Regions from separate parts of the Sphingomonas sp. DC4900 genome, predicted to be linked through region 2. Evidence: riboswitches for the same ligand, from Rfam matches in the RefSeq annotation. Region 2 holds a riboswitch; the other holds the start of a gene.
What was found. A riboswitch is a leader RNA that binds a small molecule or an ion and turns the genes downstream of it on or off. The one in region 2 is predicted to bind glycine.
Positions count from the first base shown of each region.

Region 1: another riboswitch for glycine. It lies ahead of ACP690_RS15970 (L-serine ammonia-lyase); the one in region 2 lies ahead of gcvT (glycine cleavage system aminomethyltransferase GcvT).

Region 1 is NZ_JAFCUK010000018.1:107-7,785, forward strand. Features, by position in the region: gene ACP690_RS15970 (L-serine ammonia-lyase) at 257-1,663, opposite strand; glycine riboswitch at 1,788-1,875, opposite strand; gene ACP690_RS15975 (hypothetical protein) at 1,928-2,068, opposite strand; gene ACP690_RS15980 (hypothetical protein) at 2,116-2,292, opposite strand; gene ACP690_RS15985 (replication initiator protein A) at 2,620-3,555, shown strand; gene ACP690_RS15990 (helix-turn-helix domain-containing protein) at 4,214-5,032, shown strand; gene parA (ParA family partition ATPase) at 5,282-5,941, shown strand; gene ACP690_RS16000 (ribbon-helix-helix domain-containing protein) at 5,938-6,210, shown strand; gene rfbA (glucose-1-phosphate thymidylyltransferase RfbA) at 6,631-7,500, opposite strand; gene rfbD (dTDP-4-dehydrorhamnose reductase) at 7,497-7,679, opposite strand, start outside.
Region 2 is NZ_JAFCUK010000020.1:12,968-20,646, reverse strand. Features, by position in the region: gene thrB (homoserine kinase) at 1-104, opposite strand, end outside; gene ispH (4-hydroxy-3-methylbut-2-enyl diphosphate reductase) at 253-1,230, opposite strand; gene ACP690_RS16600 (hypothetical protein) at 1,383-1,982, shown strand; glycine riboswitch at 2,154-2,245, shown strand; gene gcvT (glycine cleavage system aminomethyltransferase GcvT) at 2,408-3,610, shown strand; gene gcvH (glycine cleavage system protein GcvH) at 3,631-4,002, shown strand; gene gcvPA (aminomethyl-transferring glycine dehydrogenase subunit GcvPA) at 4,183-5,541, shown strand; gene gcvPB (aminomethyl-transferring glycine dehydrogenase subunit GcvPB) at 5,538-7,109, shown strand; gene ACP690_RS16575 (CcdC protein domain-containing protein) at 7,177-7,679, shown strand, end outside; gene ACP690_RS16570 (diguanylate cyclase domain-containing protein) at 7,677-7,679, opposite strand, start outside.

The DNA.
Region 1 (7,679 bases), on a different contig from region 2:
GAGCGTATATCTGTGCCCGTTCTATGTCCTGACCCCTTAGAGGGCGGCGAACTTGCCGCCGTCGCGGGATATGGCGGGACGTGCCAATGCGGACAACCAACATTCACGGCAACCGCCGGCAACCACATGATCAGCTCTCACAGTGGGGCACGAGATCATGCTCCATCGGCACCGGGACTGGTAATGGCTGGACATTGAGCAGGTCTGCTCAATCCACGTCACTGTCTATGTGTAGACACGCCGACATATAGACACGTCAACATTCCACCACGTTGACCGCCAGCCCGCCGAGGCTGGTTTCCTTATATTGCGAGCGCATGTCTTCGCCGGTCTGGCGCATCGTCTCGATCACCGCGTCCAGGCTGACGACGTGGCTGCCGTCGCCGCGCAGCGCGAGATAGGCGGCGTTGATCGCCTTGACCGCGCCCATCGTGTTGCGTTCGATGCAGGGGATCTGCACCAACCCGCCGATGGGGTCGCAGGTGAGGCCGAGATTGTGCTCCATGCCGATCTCGGCAGCATTTTCGATCTGCGCGTTGCTGCCGCCCAGCACCGCGGCGAGCGCGCCCGCCGCCATCGAGCAGGCGACACCGACCTCCCCCTGGCAGCCCATCTCGGCGGCCGAGATCGACGCGCGCTTCTTGTACAGCATGCCGATCGCCGCGGCGGTGAGCAGGAAGGTGCGGGCGCCGTCGCGCCGCGTGGTTTCGTCGCGCGCGACCAGCGTTTCGTAGAAGCGCAGCACGGCAGGCAGCACGCCCGCGGCGCCGTTGGTCGGCGCGGTGACGACGCGGCCACCCGCCGCATTCTCCTCATTGACCGCGAGCGCCCACAGGCTGACCCATTCGAACACTTCGGCGGGGTTGCTGCCGGGGACGCAGCCGGTCAGGCCCTGCTCGATCGCGCGCGCGCGGCGCCGGACCTTCAGGCCGCCGGGCAGCATCCCCTCCTGCGCGATGCCGCGGTCGATACAGGCGTGCATCGCGGCGCGCACCGCGTCGAGGAAGGCATCGGTCTCGGCCGCCTCGCGCCACGCGGTCTCGTTGGCGCGGACGATCTCGGCGATGGTGAGACCGGTCGCCTCGCCCAGCTCGAGCAGCTCGGCGCCCGAGCTGAACGGGTGGCGCACCGCGACGTTGCTCGCCGAGGCTGGCGCGCCCTTGCGCAGGATCGCGCCCCCGCCGATCGAGAAATAGGTCTCGGTATAAGCGGTGCCGTCGGCGCGCTGCGCGGTGAAGGTCATGCCATTGGGGTGCTCGGGCAGAAATTCGCGCGGGTGGAAGACGACGTCGCTGGCGGCGAAGGTGATCGCATGCGTGCCGGCGAGCGGCAGCCGCCCCTCCGCAGCGATCGCTGCGAGGATGCCGGGCGCGGCGTCGGGATCGAGCCTTTCAGGCTCCCAGCCGGCGAGGCCCAGGATCGTCGCGGTGTCGGTCGCATGGCCGCGGCCGGTCAGCGCGAGGCTACCGAAGAGATCACAGGTGACGCGGGTCGGTGCCGCCCCCTGCCCCACCGCCCGCTGCGCGAAGTCGAACGCGGCACGCATCGGCCCGACGGTGTGCGAGCTCGACGGCCCGATGCCGATCGTGAACAGCTCGGCGACGCTGATCGGCCGATGTAGCCCCCGGTCGAGCGGTAGAGGTGTAGACGTGTCGACGTGCATGCATGTCCTCATCGCCGGCTCCGATGCCGGCCGTGCGCATGCCCCATCTGTCGCTTGTGCCTGAGATCGCTATCCCGTCGGCGGACGTGGGGGAGCATCCCCCGCGCCTCTCTCCAGATATCCTCGCATCGCCATGGTCCTTCTGCCTGAGAGTTTCCGGGGCGGTTGCTCCTTCGGCGCCGGGCGTGCCCGATCTCTCCCATGTCGATGGCGGTGGGTATCGGCCGGGGCAGGGAAGGGGTCAAGGGCGCGTGGCGGTGTGCGTCAGGCTCTATGCTGGGCTGCCGCTTTCGCCAGCTTGGAGGCCTGTCCCTCGCTGACGCCAAGGCGGCTGGCGATGACCTTCAACGACAGGCCTTGCGCGCGCAATTCGCCGGCGCGGCGAATCCGATCGTGTCGTTGCATGCCGTTGATCGTCGATGCGGAGTAACCGGATTGCGCCGGTGAACGGGTCAGACGGTCGACCGCGCCGCTTTGCGATCGGGGGTCATCGGTTCTGGCTGGATGCGCGGGCCTTGCAGATTGGCTGCCTTATCGATCGTCAGTGGCTCATGCGACCAGCCATCGAAGGTGAAGGCTTGCGCAGACGGCTGCGGTTGCTTGGCGCTGTGCCATAGTTCGTATGGCATGATTATCTCCCCGATACCCGGGCTTACATACAGAAAGCGGCGTTCGGGGGATAGTCCGGGCATAGTGCCGACGTGTCTCGGGCTATTGACCGTGTGTCACACGGACGGATTGCCGCTTGCCGGCAGTCGGAACACGGCTAGAGGGCGGGTCCGCGGGCATCTGCCTGTTTCCGACATGTCGACACGCCGACATGTCACGAGGGGGAAGGGATCAACCCGCACGGGTCCTCATTTCCTACTCGAAAGCACGAACTGTTGGGGGCTTGCCCCCATTTCCCCTCGTGAAAACGGCATGGGGGTCCAAATCTTCGTGCTTTCGAGTAGGAAATGGCCATGGCCCGTACCCCTGCTTCGAATCGTCCTGCCCATGGCCCCGACGGCATCCCCCAGCGCGATCTGTTCGCGCTCGACAGCCCACTGCATGGCGAGATCCGCGGCGAACGCTCGCTGATGGCGTTCCCGTTCTTCGCATTGTCGAAAAACGCCTGGATGAAGCCGCTTACCTATGATCACGCGACCGTCTCGATCGAGGTGCGTCCTTCGGCGAGCGGCGTCGCGACGATCTACGACAAGGAAATCGTGCTCTACATTGCCAGCCTGATGGCGGCGAAGCTGGAGGCGGGCGATCGGGTCGAGCAGGATTTCGTCTTCACGGCGCACGACCTGTTCTCGGCGACCGGCTCGAACCATTCAGCGCGTAGCTATGGCCGGCTGTCCGAGGCGCTGGAACGGCTGCAGGGTACGCAGATCAAGACCAATATCGAAGCGGGTGGAGAAGGGGAGGAGGGGTTCTTCTCCTGGTTGTCCGAAGCAAAGCTACACTATAGCAAGACGAAGAGCGGCGAACGGCGCCTCAAGGCCGTCAAGGTGCGGCTGTGTGACTGGCTGTATCGCGCGATCCTGCTCGATCGTCATGTGCTCGACTATGCCGCTGCCTATTTCCAACTAGGGCCGATCGAACGACGCATCTACGAAGTCGCGCGCTCGACCTGCGAAGAGGGGAATGTGCTCGACATCGATCTTGCCACCTTCCGGCTCCAGATCGGCTATCAGAACCCGCTGTCGAACTTCAAGGCGGCGCTGAAGCAGATCGTCGCGACCGACGGCATCCCCGATTACCACCTCGAGCTGGTCGAGGAGACCGAGGCCGCGCGCCCCGCCGGCGATGCTCCTCCGCGCCGCGGCCGGCGTGCGCCCCAGGCCCGCGTCGTCATCACCCCGCGCGGGCCTGCGCTGACTGCGGACGCACCGCGCGAGGGGTAAGGCGGGTCGACCTCGAAGGGTTTGCGAAGAAGGGTGTTTTCACGCGGAGGCGCGGAGGACGCAGAGGTGTTGCGCCTGCCGCGCCAGCGGCCTGTCTATCATGGCCGGGAGGAAGGGATGCGCTGCCGCGCGCGCTACCCCTCCGCGTCTCCGCGTGACCCCCTTTTTCGCGTCTTTGCGCGAATCAGCGGCCGAATCACGCACCCCCGATCGGGGCATGACGGCGCATCGATCCGCCCGATTGTCGCCAATTGTTACCCGATAGCACGAAGTCGAGCCGCACTTATTCTACTCGAAAGCACGAATGGAACGGCAATTCCTATCCGAAAGCACGAACTTTTTCTGGTTTAAATACTCGAAAGCACGAATCTTGGTCGCTTCCGTTGTTGGATCATTGCTGCAACAAGATCGGCGATGCGCGTCATGTCGACGCAGCGGAAAGCAGGAAGCGGCCGTGACCACATAAAGGAAAGCCCGGCACGAAGGCCGGGCATCCCAGAGGGGGTATTGAAGAGCGGCGTCGCCAAACGTCACTCCACGTGAAAGCATCACCACTTCACGGGCTCTTCCTACCGTCCCGCCCCATCGGGTGCAAGGATGCGCGTTTCGCGCCACGGTCTTTTTCGTCCCCGGTCCCGGCCCCCAAGGGGGAAGGAAGATGACGGCATTTGCCCTCAGCGCGGCGAGTGCGCGCGTACTCGAGCGTGCGGCCGGCGGGCGTGCGGCCCACACCGCGGCGGTCACGCCACGTGCGCGATCGGGCGGGCTACACCGCACCGGCGCGCCCGTGCGCCGCGGCAGTATCGAGGCGGGGACGTTCGAAGAGGCGTTCTTCGCCGTCCCCGCGCCCGGCGAGACCGACCGCATGCTCACCGCCTGCCGTCGCGCGCGCGACGCCGGCCGCCGCCTGGCGCGCGAGGCGCGCGCTGGCACGCGTACACTTTCGGCCACCGAACGCCGCCTCGCTGCGCTGACCGCCGGCGCGGTGCGCGTGTTCGAGGAAATCTGCACGCTTGCCCGCCTCAACCGTGGCCGTGTCTTCCCGAGCTACGACTGGCTCGCCGAGGCGACGGGCCTCGGCCGCGCAACGATCGCCCGCGCGCTGGTGCTGCTCGAGGCGGCTGGCTTCCTCGTCCGCCAGCGTCGCTTCACCCGCGACGAGGGCCAGGGGATGGGGGCAGGGGAGGGGCCCCGCTATCGCCAGACCTCCAACGCCTATCGTGCGCTACTGCCGGCGAGCGTGCGCGCTTATCTGCCGCGCTGGATGCGACCGGCGCCGCTGCCCGACGATGTCATCCAGCAAGAGGCCGACCGACAAGAAGGGGACGCGGCGATGCGCGCGAGCCTCAGCTGCCGCGAACTCGCGCGGGTAACGGTGGGCGGGGCGCTTGGTCGCATGCTCGCGCGTCTCGGTGCGCGGATCGATGCAACCTGCGAGTCTCAAAACGAGCCTCAACCGCTTACCGATTCAATCTGATCATGGTGCATAAAGCGTTGGCCTAGCCGGCCAACACATCCCGCCTGACGGCGAAGACACAGATAAGGCAGACACAAGAATCACCCCTAACTACCAATCCAACGACAGGAGTGCCGGCTACGCCGTCACATGCTCCCTAGAAGGAGCAAGCGGTTGCCGACGGTAATTCCTTCGCCAGGTCGGGAATGTGCGCTATGCGACATGTCGACCACTTGCCACGTCGCCATGTCGACATGTAGGGCAGTGGCTATGCCAGTCATCGCGATCATCAGCCAGAAGGGGGGGGCGGGGAAGACGACGCTCGCCATCCACCTTGCCGCCGCGGCGCACGATGCGGGGCGCGTCGCGCTCATCATCGATACCGACCCGCAGGCGACCGCGAGCCAATGGGCCGCCTGGCGCGGCGACGCACCGCCTGAGGTGATCGACAGCCCGCCCCCGCGCCTCGCCGCCAAGGTCGCCGCGGCACAGAGCCAGGGGGCCGAGCTCATCGTCATCGACACACCGCCCCATGCCGACAGCGCGGCCCGCGCTGCGGTCGAGGTCGCAGACCTGGTGCTGATCCCGTGCCGCCCGAGCGCCTTCGACCTTTCGGCGATCCAGACCACCGCGAAGCTCGTCCAGCTGCTGAAGAAGCCGGCCTATGTCGTCTTCACCGCCGGCAACCCCAACGCGCCCCGCGTCTATGAAGAGGCCGGCGAGCTGGTCGAAGGCTTCGGCACACCGCCCTGTCCCGTCCAGATCCCCGACCGCGCTGCCTATCGCCACGCCAGCGGGGAAGGGCGCACCGTCATGGAATACGAGCCCGCGGGCAAGGCCGCCGACGACATTCGACAAATCTACACGTGGACATGTCGACAGCTCGGCCTGCCTACCCCCCGCAAATCCGCAAAGAAAGCCGCCGAATGAGCCGCAAACCCAGCTTCGCCAATCTGCGCAGTGCCGCGCCGACGCCTGCGGTCGCTCCCGTCGCAACGCCGGCCGCGACCGCCCCGACGCAGACGGCAACGCCAGCGAGCCGCCAGGGCCGCAAACAGATCGCCGGCTTCTTCAGCCCGGAAATGTCCTTCGCGATGCACACGCTCGCGCGCCGGCAGGGGCGGAGTCTCCAGGCGTTGATGGCCGAGGCGTTCAACGACGTGCTGAGGAAGCATGGTGAAAGCCCGATTGGGGATTAAGGGGTATGGTGCGCACACAAAGACGGCTATCATACCCTCATGCGCGGTAGATTGTTTCGAAGGCGGGTCTTGCTGACGGTCGTCTTGTCGACAGTGGTTGTCGTATCTGGATCAGGCGTTGCTCAGACGCGCTCGGTTAGGGATACGGCAACCGCGTATGGCGCCCGCCTTAATGCAAAGGGTCAGCCTGCCAATATCAATCCGGCCCGGATCAACAGTCGTGTGGCATCGCGGATCGACAATAGGCTCAACCTGCGGATCGAACGTTATCGACCCGAGGCTACTGCCGATCCCGGTGCGGCCTTCCGAACGACCATGAACGATAAGACCAGGGCCACGCCGGTCATTGCGCCGCCTCAGCAACAAGACGCCGATGATAGCACTCGATAGCCGAGCTTGACCCTCACAAGGGAAGCGGTCTCAGGTGTTGTTGATAGCGTTCAGGATGGCACGCCCATAAGCCGTCTTCTTGAACCGCTCGCCGGCGGTTCGCGCCTGGTCGGCGTCGATGAAGCCCTTCTCGAAGGCGATCTCTTCGAGGCAGGCGACCTGCACCCCCTGGCGGTGCTGGAGCGTGCGGACGAACTCGCCCGCCTCGAGCAGGCTGTCGTGCGTGCCGGTGTCGAGCCAGGCGTAGCCGCGGCCCATCTGTTCGACGTAGAGGTCGCCCGCTTCCATGTAGAGGCGATTGAGGTCCGTGATCTCGAGTTCGCCACGCGCCGAAGGCTTCAGGTTGCGGGCGTATTCGACGACGCGGTTGTCGTAGAAATAGAGGCCGGTCACCGCATGGTTCGATTTGGGCGCCTCGGGCTTTTCCTCAAGGCTGATCGCGCGACCGCCCTCACCGAATTCGACGACGCCGTAGCGTTCGGGATCGTCGACACGGTAGCTGAACACCGTCGCGCCCGCGGGCCGCGCGACCGCATTGGCGAGCAGGTCGGTGAGGTGCGCACCGAAGAAGATGTTGTCGCCGAGTACCAGCGCCACGTTATCATCGCCAATGAAGTCCGCGCCGATCGTGAACGCCTGTGCCAGGCCATCGGGGCTCGGTTGCTCGGCGTAGGACATGGCGAGGCCAAACGCCGATCCGTCACCGAACAGGCGGCGGTAATTGTCGATGAATTCGGGGCTGGAGATGATCAGGATGTCCCGGATTTCCGCCAGCATCAGCACCGACAGCGGGTAATAGATCATCGGCTTGTCGTAGACGGGCAGCAGCTGCTTGTTCACCGCCAGCGTCGCCGGGTGAAGCCGCGTGCCCGAGCCGCCGGCGAGAATGATGCCCTTCACTGTTTGGCTCCGATCAGTTCGTCGAGGATGTCGCTAAGCGCATCGCGCCAGTCGCGCGGAGTGATGCCATAGGCGTCGTGGATCGCCGCGTGGCTCAGCAGCGAATTGGCCGGGCGCCGCGCGGGCGTCGGATAGTCGCTGCTCGGGATGCGTGCGACCTGGGCCGAGGGGCCGCCGCG
Region 2 (7,679 bases):
ACCCCTTCGGCGATGCCCTTGGCCGAGACGAGATCGCCGACATCGTCGTAGCGGCGCAGGAAGGCGTCGAGGGATTCGGCGGACACCTGCGTGTAGACGGCCATGACGGTCTCTCTTTCTCCCCTCCCTCTCAGGGAGGGGCTGGGGGGTGGGTGGCGTGCTCGTGGTGCGGCGGCGTCGGGCGCCCGGTGGCCGTTTCGCCTGGACGCCACCCACCCCCGACCCCTCCCTGATTAGGGAGGGGAGAAGCGCTTATGCTGCTTCCAGCCCGCGCGGCAGCTTGAAGGCGATCGTTTCGCGCGTCGTCTCTTCCTCGCGCTCGGTGACGTCGTAGCGGGTGGCGAGCAGGTCGACGAGCTCGCGCACCAGCTGTTCGGGCGCCGATGCGCCGGCGGTGATGCCGAGCGTGCCGACGCCGTCGAGGAACGACCAGTCGAGATCGGCGGCGCGCTGGATCAGCCGCGCGGGGATGCCCTCGCGCTCCGCGACCTCGACGAGCCGGACGGAGTTGGACGAATTGGGCGCGCCGATCACCAGCATCGCATCGCACTGGCTGGCGATCGCCTTCACCGCGGCCTGCCGGTTCGACGTCGCATAGCAGATGTCCTCGCCGCGCGGCGCCTGCATCAGCGGGAAGCGGCGCTGCAGCGTCGCGACGACCGCGGCGGTATCATCGACCGACAGCGTCGTCTGCGTCAGGAAGGCGAGGTTGGCGGGATCGGGCGGGGTGAAGGCCTCGGCGTCTTCGACCGTCTCGATCAGCGACATCGCGCCTGTCGGCACCTGGCCGAACGTGCCGATGACCTCCGGATGGCCGGCGTGGCCGATGAAGACGATATGGCGGCCGGCATCGACCAGCCGTTCGGCCTGGCGATGGACCTTGGACACCAGCGGGCAGGTCGCGTCGAGATAGGACAGCCCGCGATCCTCGGCGGCGGCGGGCACCGATTTGGGCACGCCATGCGCGGAGAAGACGACGGGCACGCCGTCGGGCACCTGGTCCAGCTCTTCGACGAAGATCGCGCCCTTCGCCTTCAGCGTATCGACGACGAACTTGTTGTGGACGATCTCGTGCCGGACATAGACGGGCGCGCCGTGCTTTTCGATCGCGAGTTCGACGATGCGGATCGCGCGGTCGACCCCGGCGCAGAAGCCGCGCGGCGCGGCGATCAGCAGGTCGAGCGGAAGCCGGGCGGTGCCGGCGGCGGCGTCTGCGGAGATGGAGGCCATATCCTGCCGCTTACGCGATTGCTTGCGCGCGCGAAAGGCGGTTCCTATGGTGCGCGCCGCAACGCCGGCCCCGCGCCGGCGCTGGTCCTGCTCGTTCGACAAAGGTACGCGTCCTCGTGAAAACCCCGGCAATCGGCCTTTGCGCCCTCGCGTTGATCCTGTCCGGTTGCGCGGGCAAGGGCGAGATCGTGGAAGGCGGCATCACCGCCGTGCGTTCGGCCTGCCCGACGGTGGGCGTCGCGGCGGGCACCGGCGACATCACGCTGTTCGATCCGGCGACCAGCCGCGACGAGAATGCGATCGACGTGGTCGCGAACATGACGCACGTCCGCGGCACCTGCGCCGACGTGGGCGACGACATCACGACGACGATCACCTTCGACGTGCTCGCCCGCCGCACCCGCGCCGATGCGGCGCGCGACGTGACGCTGCCCTATTATATCGCGATCGTGCGCGGCGGCACGGCGGTGACGGCGAAGCGCAAGGGAACGGTGACGGTGCATTTCGATGCAGGCCAGACCCGCGCGCAGGCGAGCGGCACTGCATCGACCACGATCGGCCGAGCCGCGGCGACGCTGCCGGAGTCGGTGCGCGAGGAATTGACCAAGAAGCGCAAGGCCGGCGACGAGGATGCCGCGGTCGATCCGCTGACCAAGCCCGAGGTGCGCAGCGCCGTGCTGCGCGCGACGTTCGAGGCGCTCGTCGGCTTCCAGCTGACCGACGACCAGCTGAAGTATAACGCGCAGCGGTAAGGGCGGTCAGTCGCCGCCTTCCCGTCGTCACCCCGGACGTGTTCCGGGGTGACGGGGGATATGGGGCGGTCGTCTCGTTTGCCCAACTTGGCCCGATCGGCCGCTTTCTCAATTGACTAAACCGGCCCCGCTCGCCAGAGCGGCGCATGTCGATGGCGGTGCGAGCCGTCATGGGCATGCGCGGGAGAGAGCCCCTCACGAAAGGGACCGCCGAAGGAGCAACCACCCCGGAATCTCTCAGGCAAACGGACCGCGCAGGCCTTATCGATACTCTGGAAAGCGCCCCTTCTAGGGGCCACCGAAGGGGTAAGCCGGCCGCGTCGGCGAAAGCTCTCAGGTTCCCGTGACAGAGGGGGTTCGACGGATCGTGACGGCGGGTACGCCCCCGCGGGAACGGTCGCGTGGCCTTGATCTGGAGACGGTTGATGAGCGAGACGCTGACGGAAACCCTGCCCGACCCGCTCGATGGGATCGACGAGGGCGACGAACCCGCCATCCTGCACCTGCCGCTCGACGCCTGGCACCGCGCCCGCGGCGGCCGCATGGTCCCGTTTGCCGGCTACGAAATGCCCGTCCAGTATGAAGGCATCATGGCCGAGCATCTGTGGGTGCGCGATTCGGCCGGTCTGTTCGACGTCAGCCACATGGGGCAGGTGATGCTGACTGGGGATGGCCTGGATGCGGCGGCGATCGCCAAGGCGCTGGAAGCGGTGCTGCCGGGCGACATCGCCGGCCTGGCGTCGACCAAGATCCGCTATTCGCTGCTGCTGAACGACGAAGGCGGCATCCTCGACGATCTGATGGTGACGACGTTGCCGGCAGACGGCGCACATCCGTTCGGCGAGGCGAGCTACTACGTCGTGGTCAACGGCGCGACCAAATATGACGATCTCGCCTATCTGCTCGACGTGCTGCCCGACGATGTGACGCTCAACCTGATGGACGAGCAGGCATTGCTCGCGGTGCAGGGGCCGAAGGCGGTCGAAGCGGTCGCGCGGCTGGTGCCGGGTGTCGAGAGCCTCGTGTTCATGACGGCGGGTGCGTTCGAATGGAACGGCCATGCGCTGTGGATCAGCCGTTCGGGCTATACCGGGGAAGATGGCGTCGAGATTTCGATTCCGGCCGAGGCGGCTGCGGCCTTCGCCGATGCGCTGTGCGAGCAGCCCGAGGTGAAGCCGATCGGCCTGGGTGCGCGCGATTCGCTGCGACTCGAAGCCGGGCTGCCGCTGTATGGTCATGACCTCGATCCCGAAACGACGCCGGTGATGGCGGACCTGGGCTTCGCGCTGTCGAAGCGCCGCCGCGAGGCGGCTGACTTCGCCGGTGCCGGCCGCATCCTCGCCGAGCGCGAGAGCGGCGCGGCGGTGAAGCGCGTCGGCCTGTCGGTCGCCGGGCGCCAGCCGGTGCGCGAGGGCGCGAGCGTCGTCGACGCGGACGGCGCGGTGATCGGCCGCGTCACTAGCGGCGGCTTTGCCCCCAGCGTCGGCGCGCCGATCGCAATGGCCTATATCCCCGCCGATCTGGCGAGCGCCGGCACCGCCGTCCGCCTCGTCCAGCGCGGCAAGATCCATGAGGGCATCGTCACCCCGATGCCTTTCGTTCCCCACCGCTACGTCCGCAAGGCGTAGGCTTTCTGGAGCCAGTCAAGATGAGCCGTTACTTCACCGAAGATCACGAATGGGTCGACGTCGATGGTGACATCGGCACGGTCGGCATCTCGGAATATGCGCAGAGCCAGCTGGGCGACATCGTGTTCGTCGACGTTCCCGAAGACGGCAAGGCGCTGGCGAAGGGCGACGAGGCGGCGGTTGTCGAATCGGTGAAGGCGGCGTCGGACGTCTATTCGCCGGTGTCGGGCAACGTGCTGGAAGGCAACAGCCAGCTCGCCGACGATCCCAGCCTCGTCAACTCGGACGCCGAAGGCGAGGGTTGGTTCTTCAAGATCACGCTGAGCGATCCGTCCGAGCTGGAATCGCTGATGGACGAGACCGCCTACGAAGCGTTCGTCGCGAAGCTGTAAGACCTGCTCCCCTCCCTGAGGGCTCCCATCAAAGTAATACTTCGATGGGGCCCGGTAAGGGAGGGGCTGGGGGTGGGTGGAGTGCTTGCGATACGGCCGCCGCGCCGGGCAAGCCTTGCCGTACCACCAGGACGCTACCCACCCCCGACCCCTCCCTTGTAGGGAGGGGAGGAGCCTATGATGCGCTACCTGCCGCTTACCCATACCGACCGTGAGGCGATGCTGTCCGTCATCGGCGCCGCCAGCATCGACGATCTGTTCGTCGACGTGCCTGAGGCTGCCCGGCTCGACGGCCCCGTCCATGGCCTGCCCAATCACGCCACCGAACTCGCGGTCGAGCGGCATATGGCCAAGCTCGCGCGGGCGAACACGGTCGCGGGCGAAGTGCCCTTCTTCCTCGGTGCGGGGGCGTATCGGCATCATGTGCCTGCGACCGTCGATCACCTGATCCAGCGCGGCGAGTTCCTGACGGCCTATACGCCGTACCAGCCCGAGATCGCGCAGGGCACGTTGCAGATGCTGTTCGAGTTCCAGACGCAGGTCGCGCGCCTGCTCGGCACGGACGTCGCCAATGCGTCGATGTACGATGGTTCCACCGCATGCTGGGAAGCGATCGGCATGGCGCGGCGCATCACCAAGCGCGGCAAGGCGATCCTGTCGGCTGGCCTGCACCCGCATTATGTCAGCGTCGCCAAGACGATGGCGAAATATACCGGCGATACGCTGGACACGACGACGCCCTGGCTGACCGGCGAGATGGATATCGATCGGCTGATCGAGAAGATCGACGGCGATACGTCGTGCGTCGTCGTGCAATATCCGGACATCCTCGGCCGCATCGCCGACCTGACCCCGCTGGCCGATGCTTGCCACAAGAACAAGGCACTGCTGATCGCAGTCGTTACCGAGCCGGTGGCGATGGGTGCGATCCGTAGCCCAGGCGAAATGGACGCCGATATCGTCGTCGGCGAAGGCCAGTCGCTGGGCGTCGGCCTGCAGTTCGGTGGCCCGTACGTCGGGCTGATGGGCTGCAAGGAAAAGTATATCCGCCAGATGCCGGGTCGCTTCTGCGGCGAGACGGTGGACGCCGACGGCAAGCGCGGCTTCGTGCTGACGCTGTCGACGCGTGAGCAGCATATCCGCCGCGAAAAGGCGACGAGCAACATCTGCACCAATTCGGGTCTGTGCGCGCTCGCCTTCTCGATCCACATGACGCTGCTCGGGGAGGCAGGCCTGCGCCGGCTCGCCGCAATCAACCACGCCGGTGCGTGCCGCGCGGCGGATCGGCTGAGCAAGGTGCCGGGCGTCGAGCTGGTGACGCAGAGCTTCTTCAACGAATTCACGCTGAAGCTGCCCAAGGAAGCGCGTCCCGTCGTCCGCACGCTGGCGGATCGTGACATTCTGGCGGGCGTGTCGCTTGGCCGGCTGTATCCGGCTGAGGATACCCTCGCCAACGGGCTGATCGTCGCGGTCACCGAAACGACGACCGCGGAGGACGTCGAAACCCTTGCCGCCGCACTCGAGGAGGTTTTGGCATGAGCATCAACCAGAGCGGCTGGCGCCCCGAGATGACCGCGCGTGACAATGCGGCGGGCCAGACCTTCACCGGCAATCGCGCGCTGATGCTGGAAGAGCCGTTGATCTTCGAGATCGGATCGACCGAGACGACCGGCGTCGACTTTCCGGACGGCGACGTCGCGGGATCGCGGTTGGGCGACCTGACGCGCAAGCAGCCGATCGGCCTGCCGGGCCTCGCCGAGCCGGAAACGATCCGCCACTATACGCGGCTCAGCCGGCAGAATTACGCGATCGACCTGGGGCTGTTCCCGCTCGGCTCGTGCACGATGAAGCACAATCCGCGCCTCAATGAACGCGTCGCGCGGATGCCGGGCTTTGCCGACGTCCATCCGTTACAGCCAGTCGATACCGTGCAGGGCGCGCTGGGCGTCATCAACGAACTGGCGGTGTGGCTGATCAAGCTGACCGGCATGTACGGCGTCGCGATGAGCCCCAAGGCGGGCGCGCATGGCGAGCTGTGCGGTATCCTGTGCATCAAGGCGGCGCTGGAGAAGCGCGGCGAGGGGCATCGCAAGGTCGTGCTGGTGCCGGAATCGGCGCACGGCACCAATCCGGCGACCGCCGCCTTCGCGGGCTTCACCGTCGAGGACATTCCCGCGACGCCCGACGGCCGGATCGACACCGCGGCATTGGAAGCGCGGTTGGGGCCGGACGTGGCGGCGGTGATGATCACCAATCCCAACACCTGCGGCCTGTTCGAACGCGACCTGAAGCGCATCTCGGACGCGGTGCATGCGGCGGGCGGCTACGTCTATTGCGACGGCGCGAACTTCAACGCGATCGTCGGGCGGGTGCGTCCGGGCGATCTGGGCGTCGATGCGATGCACATCAACCTGCATAAGACCTTCTCGACGCCGCACGGCGGCGGCGGGCCGGGGTCCGGGCCGGTGGTGCTATCCGAAGCGCTGGCGCCGTTCGGGCCGCTGCCGTTCACCGCGCGGATGGCCGACGGTCATATCCAGCTGATCGAGGAAGAGACGGCGGGCGACGACCATCCCGACACGTTCGGGCGGATGACCGCGTTCCACGGCCAGATGGGCATGTTCACCCGGGCGTTGACCTATATCCTCAGCCATGGTGCCGATGGCCTGCGCCAGGTCGCCGAGGATGCAGTGCTCAACGCCAATTACGTGCTGCGCAGCCTGGAAGGCACGCTCGACGCGCCATTCGCCAAGGCGGGGCCGTGCATGCACGAGGCGATCTTCAGCGACGCCAACCTGGCCGAGGGCTTCTCGACGCTCGACGTCGCCAAGGGGCTGATCGACGAGGGGTTCCACCCGATGACGGTCTATTTCCCGCTCGTCGTCCATGGCGCGATGCTGGTGGAACCGACCGAGACCGAATCGAAGGCAGCGCTCGACCAGTTCATCGGCGCGCTGCGCAGCGTGGCGGAGCGGGCGAAGGCGGGCGATGCCAGCCTGAAGACCGCGCCGCACTTCGCCCCCCGGGCCCGGCTCGACGAGACGCTGGCGGCGCGCAAGCCGGTGCTGGTGTGGAAGGAGCAGCCGCTGGCCGCGGCGGCGGAGTAACGGCGTCTCCCCTTCCGTCAGGTCCCTGCGCTCGCTACCCTTCGCCCGAACAGGGCAGGGGTAGCGTATGCAGGTACATCAGGCGGGCGGCTGGATCAGCTATGCGATCCCGTTCGTCGTCATCGCGATCGTCGTGGCGATCCGGTGGAAGCGGATGAGCCGCGTGACGCCGCTGAAGCTGGAGCGGCTGTGGATGCTGCCCGCTGCCTATGCCGCGCTCGTCATCTTCGCCTTTGCGATGCATCCGCCCAAGGGGCTGGCGTGGCTTTTCTGCCTGCTCGCGCTGGGGCTTGGCGCGGCGCTAGGCTGGCAGCGGGGCAAGATGATGCGGATCATGTTCGATCCCGAAACGCATCGGCTGAACCAGACGTCGTCGCCTGCCGCGCTGCTGTTCATCGTCGTCCTCATCGTCGTGCGCAGCGGGGCGCGGGGGGCGATGAGCTATAGCGGCGGCACGTTCGATCCGATGGCGGCGACCGACGTGCTGATGGCGCTGGCGCTGGGCCTGTTCGCGGCGCAGCGGCTCGAGATGTACCTGCGCGGCAAGCGCATGCTGGAGGCGGCGCGCTA